DNA from 4 places in the Halalkalibacter krulwichiae genome. Region 1 is predicted to be linked to each of the others. Evidence: riboswitches for the same ligand, from Rfam matches in the RefSeq annotation. Region 1 holds a riboswitch; each other region holds the start of a gene.
The links. A riboswitch is a leader RNA that binds a small molecule or an ion and turns the genes downstream of it on or off. The one in region 1 is predicted to bind S-adenosylmethionine.
Positions count from the first base shown of each region.

Region 2: linked by a shared signal. The riboswitch ahead of BkAM31D_RS18535 (methionine ABC transporter ATP-binding protein) and the one ahead of BkAM31D_RS09960 (methionine biosynthesis PLP-dependent protein) in region 1 are both predicted to bind S-adenosylmethionine.
Region 3: linked by a shared signal. The riboswitch ahead of metK (methionine adenosyltransferase) and the one ahead of BkAM31D_RS09960 (methionine biosynthesis PLP-dependent protein) in region 1 are both predicted to bind S-adenosylmethionine.
Region 4: linked by a shared signal. The riboswitch ahead of BkAM31D_RS04400 (homoserine dehydrogenase) and the one ahead of BkAM31D_RS09960 (methionine biosynthesis PLP-dependent protein) in region 1 are both predicted to bind S-adenosylmethionine.

Region 1 is NZ_CP020814.1:1,985,719-1,987,920, forward strand. Features, by position in the region: gene prsW (glutamic-type intramembrane protease PrsW) at 1-518, shown strand, start outside; gene BkAM31D_RS23935 (hypothetical protein) at 545-709, shown strand; SAM riboswitch class I at 791-895, shown strand; gene BkAM31D_RS09960 (methionine biosynthesis PLP-dependent protein) at 972-2,090, shown strand; gene BkAM31D_RS09965 (bifunctional homocysteine S-methyltransferase/methylenetetrahydrofolate reductase) at 2,104-2,202, shown strand, end outside.
Region 2 is NZ_CP020814.1:3,668,150-3,670,351, reverse strand. Features, by position in the region: gene gcvH (glycine cleavage system protein GcvH) at 1-78, shown strand, start outside; gene BkAM31D_RS18540 (YusG family protein) at 200-436, shown strand; SAM riboswitch class I at 740-853, shown strand; gene BkAM31D_RS18535 (methionine ABC transporter ATP-binding protein) at 1,004-2,029, shown strand; gene BkAM31D_RS18530 (methionine ABC transporter permease) at 2,022-2,202, shown strand, end outside.
Region 3 is NZ_CP020814.1:3,500,628-3,502,829, forward strand. Features, by position in the region: gene metK (methionine adenosyltransferase) at 1-898, opposite strand, end outside; SAM riboswitch class I at 1,052-1,165, opposite strand; gene BkAM31D_RS17620 (hypothetical protein) at 1,334-1,708, opposite strand; gene pckA (phosphoenolpyruvate carboxykinase (ATP)) at 1,954-2,202, shown strand, end outside.
Region 4 is NZ_CP020814.1:840,504-842,705, forward strand. Features, by position in the region: gene aspS (aspartate--tRNA ligase) at 1-679, shown strand, start outside; SAM riboswitch class I at 743-858, shown strand; gene BkAM31D_RS04400 (homoserine dehydrogenase) at 949-2,190, shown strand; gene BkAM31D_RS04405 (hypothetical protein) at 2,162-2,202, opposite strand, start outside.

The DNA.
Region 1 (2,202 bases):
TTTTTCCCGTAATGGTTTTGCAATATGCTTTCACAGTTGAAGGTTTTTTTATACATCCGTTTACGAAGGCATTTATCTTGTATGGTTTTATAGAAGAATTTTTTAAGTGGTTCTTGCTATGGGCTTTTGCTTACCAACATGCGACTTTCTCAAGGCGTTATGACGGGATTGTATTTGGGGTATCCCTTTCATTAGGGTTCGCAACGGTAGAGAATGTCTTTTATTTAGTTGCAAATGGATTGGAAGCGGCTATTGGTCGTGCGTTACTTCCGGTATCGAGTCATGCTTTGTATGGAGTGATTATGGGCTACTATTTTGGTTTGGCAAAAGTTGAAAAAATAGGTAGGAGAAAGAATATGGTGGTTGCTTTACTGTTGCCTGTTGTTCTTCATGGTACTTATGATTTTATTCTGTTAAGTTTTGATATCTACTTTTTAATTGGTCTTATCCCGTTTATGTTAGTACTATGGTGGGTAGCATTAAATAAAGTAAAGCGTGCCAATGAACTTGATTATTAAATACACAAATAGGGAGGTTGTTAAAAGTGACATCTGAAGGGCGTTATCGTGTAGTAATCCGTTGCCCACTTTGTGGAGAAAAATATATTTTACGTGGTAGAAAAAATGAAAAAGGAGAATATGAAACGGGTTTTAAGCGCTGTATTTGTGGAAATGAGGAAACTTTGCATGTAGATGCAACTCTTGAATAATTGCTTTCTAAAAAAAAATTCTCTTGCAATATTGTGAGAATTGTTGTAATTTTGATTAAACGAATAACTTTATACATTGATTTCTTATCAAGAGAGACGGAGGGGATGGCCCGAAGAAGTCTCAGCAACCAGCCAAGTTTGGTCAGGTGCTAATTCCATCAAGTCATGAGACTTGAAAGATAAGAAGAAGAGACTAACGATACAACCACCTTCTTCTTATAATGAAGGTGGTTTTTTGATTTTTTATTATTGGAGGGCAACTATGAACAGAGAAAAATTAGAGACCATTTTAGTACAAATCGGAAACCGATCAGAGGATCGAACAGGAACGATTAACACACCTGTCTATTTCTCGACTGCCTATCGCCATACTGGTATAGGAGAGTCGACTGGATATGATTATGCTCGTACAGGTAATCCAACAAGAGAAGTTGTTGAAAAGACAATTGCGACGCTTGAAGAGGGAGACAGGGGGTTTGCATGTAGTTCTGGAATGGCTGCAATCCAAACGGTACTTTCATTATTTGAACAAGGAGATGAAATATTAGCATCTCAAGATTTATATGGAGGGACATATCGACTCTTCGAACAAGGTTGGAATCGTTGGGGCTTATCTTTTGCATTTGCCGATCCAAGGAAGTTAGAGGATTTTGAAAAACGTATAACAAATAAAACGAAAGCATTGTTTATTGAAACGCCAACGAATCCATTAATGCAAGAAGCTTCTATCTCTGAATTAGCCAAAATAGCAAAGAAGCATGGTCTATTACTTATCGTAGACAATACATTTTATACTCCATTGCTTCAACAACCACTTGTTGATGGTGCGGATATTGTGATACATAGTGCAAGTAAATACTTAGGTGGCCATAATGATGTGATAGCTGGTTTAATTGCTGCAAAAGGACAGGAGTTATGTGACCGTATTGCTTACTATCATAATGGAATTGGTGCGATATTATCAGCATTTGATTCGTTCTTACTAATAAGAGGTATGAAAACTCTTGCATTAAGAATGGAAAAACATGAAGAAAATGCAAAGGCGATTGTTAAGTATTTAGAGCAGGAAGAGGGAGTGACTGATGTTCTCTATCCAGGTAAAGGTGGAATGATTTCCTTTCGTATTTTAAAAGAGGCATGGGTTAATCCATTTCTTCAACAACTAAAACTAATTTCTTTTGCTGAGAGCTTAGGAGGAGTCGAAAGCTTAATGACGTATCCAGCAACACAAACTCATATGGATATTCCGGAAGATATTCGTATTGCAAATGGTGTTTGTAACAGGCTACTACGTTTTTCAGTTGGAATTGAACGAGATCAAGATTTAATTGCAGATCTTGATCAAGCATTTAAATATGTTAAAGAAAGCATACAGTCATAATGGGGGAGAAGAAATGAATTTTCTAAAGAAGCTTGCCCAGCAAGTCTTAATTGGTGATGGAGCGATGGGCACGTTATTATACGAACAAGGTGTCGACCAGTGTTTTGAAGAA
Region 2 (2,202 bases), 1.7 Mb from region 1:
GTAGAGCCTAAAGATGCAAGTGAAGTGGACAACCTTATGTCTGCTGAACAATATGAAGAAATGATTAGCGAAGACTAATCGAAATATCGATTACAGAGGAAGGGTGTTGTGCCTTTCCTCTTTTTCATGAATTCCCCATGACTGTCTTCTTTGTAAAAGGACACAATAATAGTAACTTCTGTGTAAGGAGGTTAGTGCATTGGATCTGATTAAAGTTGATGTTACAAGTAAAGTTAAAGGGAAGTATGAAGATGGCCATATGAATTTATATATGGGTAACGCGAAAGTTGGTAAAGTTATTGAAACGAACCAAGGGTTTCAACATGAGATGGCGGAAGGCTTTGAATTTGAAAATGATAAGATTTTCCGCTACGAAAATGAAAATCCTAATCAAGTTCAATCGTATGTAGAAGGCTGCGATGAGGGCTGGTGCTAAATAAAATAGTGATCAAGGGACTGATCCGAACGCTACAAAGCCTGGCATGATTAACTCTGCCAGGCTTTTCATAAAGCATGGTTCTAGAGGGAAATATCAAATTTAGAAAAAATCTTCCATTGTAGTAGCTCAATGCTTAAATCGGTTGAATCGCTTTCGTTAGAAAAAGAGAGAACAAGACAGACGATCCGCTATAATATTTCCGCTGTATATTTTTGGATTATAATTGTTTTTAGGTTATTTGTTGACAAGTTTTTTTCTTACATGCTATTATTCTCTCATTGCTAAAAATAATATAAGAAACTCTTATCCAGAGTGGCGGAGGGACTGGCCCTACGATGCCCGGCAACCGTTAGATGATTCAACATCTAAGAAGGTGCTAAATCCTGCAAAGCATGAAGCTTTGAAAGATGAGAGAAAGGACTCGTTACTAACCTTTCTGTTCATCATGATGTTCAGGAGGGTTTTTGTTTTGCCCAAATGTCTAAAGCTGCTTTCTGGAAATATTGAAGTATTAGACATCTTAGACGAGACTATGTTAGAAGAGCTTCAAGGAGGTTATACATGATGATATCATTAAGTGGTATCCGCAAAGTGTTCCAAACGAAAGATGGCCCGGTTGCAGCCGTTAATGGAATAGATCTAAAAATTGATGAAGGCGAAATCTATGGAATAATTGGATACAGTGGTGCAGGGAAAAGTACACTTATTCGAATGTTGAATATGTTGGAGCGCCCGACAGAGGGCGATGTTGAAGTAGCTGGAAAAAACTTATCAAAGTTAAACCAAAAAGAGCTTAGAAAAGCTCGTCAAGAAATCGGCATGATTTTTCAGCATTTCAACTTACTTTGGTCACGCACGGTTCGTGAAAATATCGCTTTTCCATTAGAAATTGCTGGAGTAAAAAAAGTCGAACGAGATAAGCGTGTGAACGAATTAATTGAACTCGTTGGCTTAAAGGGTCGGGGAGAAAGTTACCCTTCACAGCTAAGTGGCGGTCAAAAGCAACGTGTTGGGATTGCTCGTGCTCTTGCTAATAATCCGAAAGTATTGCTTTGTGATGAAGCGACATCCGCACTTGATCCAAAAACGACGGATTCCATTCTTGATTTGCTTGTTGATATTAATGAAAAGCTTGGTTTAACGATTATTTTGATTACACATGAGATGCATGTCATTCGCAAGATTTGTCACAAAGTAGCCGTTATGGAAGCAGGGCAGGTTGTTGAAAATGGTCCTGTACGTGAAGTATTCCGTAAGCCTAAAGCGAATATGACAAAGGAATTTGTGAAACAAATTACTGAGCCTGAAGAAACGGTGGATGCCATTACTCAAATGCTTGAAGACCACCCTGAAGGTCAAATTGTTCAATTGACGTTTGTAGGAGAAAAAGCGGAGCGTCCATTAATTACACAATTAATTCGTCAATTCGATATAGAAGTCAATATTGTTCAAGGGAAAATCACAAAAATTCAGGAAGGTTCTTATGGGACATTGTTTGTCGCATTAAATGGAGAACCATCTGAAATTGATAAAGCGATCACTTTCATTCGGAACAAAGAGGTTGAAGTGGAGGTGATTGTCCATGATTGATCAATTATTTGGAAAAGTAAAATGGGACAAGCTATGGGAAGCAACACTTGAAACGCTTTATATGACGAGTATTTCTGTTGCTGCAACGTTCATCATTGGTTTAGTTCTAGGTCTTGTATTATATTTAACAAGCAAGGGCAATCTGTGGGAAAATGTCTTCGTAAATAGCGTGT
Region 3 (2,202 bases), 1.5 Mb from region 1:
TCGCTACGTAACGCGCAGCGTATGCACCAGAGCGGTCAACTTTCGTTGCATCTTTACCTGAGAACGCTCCACCACCGTGACGAGCGTAACCACCGTATGTATCTACAATGATTTTGCGCCCAGTTAGACCTGCATCACCTTGTGGTCCACCAATTACAAAACGACCAGTAGGATTGATGAAATATTTTGTATCCTCATCAATTAATTGCTCTGGTACAACTGGTTTAATTACATATTCCTTTAAGTTACGTTGAATTTGTTCAAGTGTAACTTCAGGATGATGTTGAGTAGAAATAACAATCGTGTCAATACGAACAGGGTTACCTGCCTCATCATACTCGACTGTTACTTGAGTCTTACCGTCAGGACGTAAATATGGCAGAATTTCTTCTTTACGAACTTCCGTTAATCGACGAGCTAGCTTATGGCTTAGTGAGATTGGTAAAGGCATAAGTTCTTTCGTTTCGTTATTTGCATAACCAAACATTAGTCCTTGGTCTCCTGCACCGATCGCTTCAATTTCAGCATCTGTCATTTGACCTTCACGAGCTTCAAGAGCTTGGTCAACCCCTTGAGCAATATCAGCTGATTGTTCATCAATAGAAGTGAGTACTGCACACGTTTCTGAATCAAAACCATATTTTGCACGTGTATAACCAATTCCTTTAATTGTTTCTCGCACTATTTTCGGAATGTCTACATATGTGTTTGTTGTAATTTCTCCAGCGACTAATACTAAACCTGTTGTTACAGATGTTTCACACGCTACACGTGCATTTGGATCGTTTGTTAAAATTGCATCAAGAATGGCATCTGAAATCTGGTCACAAATTTTATCTGGATGCCCTTCTGTTACTGACTCTGACGTAAATAAACGTCTGCTTTTTACTTCTGTCATTTTATTTCCTCCTTTAACACTGCCTACTCTTAGCATGTGTCTTTCTTTGAGACGGCACTCATGTCCCACCGAATGGGAAATACCTTCCTGTACAGCGTATAAACGATAAAAACCCTATTCCAAAGAGGAAAGGGTTGAATGTTTACCTTTAGCCTCTTATCGTTCAAGACAAAACAGTCTTGCAGGTTAGCACCTTTTCACTCATGGCTACGAGTGTTGGTTGCTGGGCTTCTTCGGGCCTGTCCCTCCGCCTACTCAGGATAAGAGTATCCGTTCGACGCATATCATATCGCACATGTCGTATACTGTCAACCTATCCCAATGAAATAAGTGGCAATCAGGACTAATTCGAACTTATATAAGTATTCCAATTAGTCCTAACCTTTAACAACAGATAAGATTAGTATCTCAACATACGTTGATTTCATTCTTTATTTAATATGGTGTATCGTCATCTTGATATGTTACATTTTCACGACGCTTTCGTCTTTCCTCTTCTTTGCGGATCCGCTCTTGTTCCACTTGTTGTTCTTCTCTCATCTCTTCTCTTAACTGCATTCTCAATAAATCATTTTGGTTATCGCGTGGCTTTACTTGACTATACACACCACTGGCGGTTAATCCAATAATCAGTGCCATTAATACTTGCTCACCCCATTCTCTTGGAATGAACCAAAGGATACCAGCTATGCCAATTGCCAAAAGAGCTCGATATTGTTTTTCAATACCAAATGCATTACCCACTACAGTAACTAGCGCTGCGACAACGGCAGAAACGGTCGCAAGATCGAGCATTGATACTTGATCCACACAGAACGCCTCCTTATTTCTTATACATCCATCCTATGCACAAAGTCGAAATTTAGGAACGTCCGATTGATTTTCCCCTCATTTTTTCCTATTTATAATAGGTAAACATGTTTTTTGTTGGATTATGTCACATTTAAATTTTTAAAATAATAGTATAGACTATTAAAGTGATTGTGTTATACTAATAAACAAGAATTATAAATTAATGGTAACTAATATAAGTTTAAGGAAAGGATTTTGCGACAATGAAAACACTTAGTTTACAATCGGAACTAACAAATTTAATGACTCAGGAAAACGTTCAACTTAATCTGCCAATCTCTTCTCTTATTGAAAGAGCACTCATGCGTGGTGAAGGCAGCCTAACCTCAACTGGTGCTTTAAGTGTTGAAACAGGTGCATATACAGGGCGTTCCCCAAAAGACAAATTCATTGTCAATGAATCTAGCATTTCAGACAAAATTGAATGGGGATCTGTCAATCAGCCAATTGAA
Region 4 (2,202 bases), 1.1 Mb from region 1:
AAAATTCTTTGAAGGCGAACTAGCAATAGCACTAATTAAAGCTTTAGATGCTGAAGTGGGAGACCTGTTATTCTTTGGAGCAGACAAAAAGCAAGTTGTGTTTGATAGCTTAGGAGCTCTACGATTGAAGTTTGGAAAGCAGTTTGATCTGATCGATCAAAATCAATTCAACTTCCTTTGGGTCGTTGATTTTCCACTAGTTGAATATGATGAAGAGGCTAAACGATTTGTTGCCTTGCACCATCCATTCACTAATCCTAAAAAAGAAGATATTGAATTATTAGCTACTGATCCTGCTAGTGTGCGTGCTGATGCCTATGATCTAGTTTTAAATGGATATGAGCTTGGCGGTGGATCACAACGGATTTATCAGCGAAATATCCAAGAACAGATGTTTAGTGCGTTAGGGTTTACTGAAGAGGAAGCACGTGAAGAATTCGGGTTCTTATTGGAAGCATTTGAGTATGGAACACCGCCTCATGGAGGAATTGCACTAGGATTAGATCGATTAGTTATGTTATTAGCTGGACGTAGTAATTTACGTGACACAATTGCTTTCCCGAAAACGGCTAGTGCGAGTGACTTGCTAACAAATGCACCGAGTGAAGTGAGTGTTGAACAATTAATAGATCTAAATTTATCGATTATCGGTAAAAAAGCAGAAAAAGTTAACGTATAATTGACAAAAATTAACTAATACCGTATAATCACGATAACTTAATAGGAACGTTTGAACAATTCAAACTTATCTAGAGAGGTGGAGGGAACTGACCCTACGAAGCCCAGCAACCGTTTTGCAAGCCATGTAAAAAAAGGTGCTAATTTCAGCAGAATGATGTCCATTCTGAAAGATAAGTAAAGGCAGCCAAAACCTTTCCTTATCGGAGAGGTTTTTTTGTTTTTATTTTCTTTTTGAAGAGGTCGGATAGAAAGTAGGAGGGGAAAGTGATGATAAATATAGGTTTAATTGGGTATGGAACTGTAGGTAGTGGGGTATATGAGAGGCTAATAGAAACGAAGGAGCAAATAGAAACATTATTGGGTAGTCAGATTCGAATTGCCTCTGTGTTAGTTAAAGACAAACAAAAAAAGCGTATAGTAGAGACGGATGCAATGGTAACAAGTGATTGGCATGAATTTTGTCAAGCCGCTGAGTTTGACATCATCTTTGAGGCAATTGGTGGTGTTGAACCAGCTTTTACATATACGTCGGAGTTGTTAAAAAAAGGCGTACCTGTAATTACAGCTAATAAGAAACTAGTTGCTGAAAAAGGGAATGTATTAGAAGAAATGGCAAAAGAACAATCAACCTATTATGGATATGAAGCCGCGGTTGCAGGGGGAATACCAATCATTAATGCCTTAAAAGGAACGTTAATGACGACCTCTATTACGAGAGTTGCTGGTATTTTAAATGGGACAACAAACTATATCCTGACAGAAATGATTGATAACCATCGTGCCTTTTCTGATGTGTTACTTGATGCACAAGAGCGAGGTTACGCAGAATCTGATCCTAGTGATGATATTGATGGCTTTGATGCATGGTATAAAATAAGAATCTTAAGTCGTCTCTGTTTTGGCGAATGGCCAAATGTGCTAGATATTCCACGAGTAGGTATTACAGAATTGGAAGATTGGCATGTAGAAATAGGAGAAAGATTTGGATTCAAAATTAAATTAATGGCTGAAGCTGTTCAAGAAGATAAAAAAATAATTGGGCGTGTTACACCTGCCTTTTTAACTCAAACAGAAGCATTAGCTAATGTTCAAGGTGTCTTGAATGCCGTTGTTCTTCAAGGAGATGCAATTGATCAACTGCTTTTTGTAGGTCCTGGTGCAGGAAAAAAGGCAACAGCAAATAGTATGGTAGAGGACTTTCTATACCATGAAAGATCGAAAGATACAACTAGACGATCAATCTTAAATAACGAAAAGTTATCAGCAAGCTCAATTGTTCATGAGTTAATGTTTATTAGACATGATCAAAGAGAACAAGCGTTAAAATGGGTAAAGTTAATGAACGTACATGTGTTAGATACATGTGACCACTATGAGGGTGAAGGTTGGATTATATGCAACAGTAACTCTCCTTCACCTTTCAAACATTACCCTATTTATGGTGACATCTCTAGTCGTAAGAGGTTGGAAGCAGTACATTTTAGCGAAGCTCGGGACGCTTTAATTTAAGTTGTTGGTAAG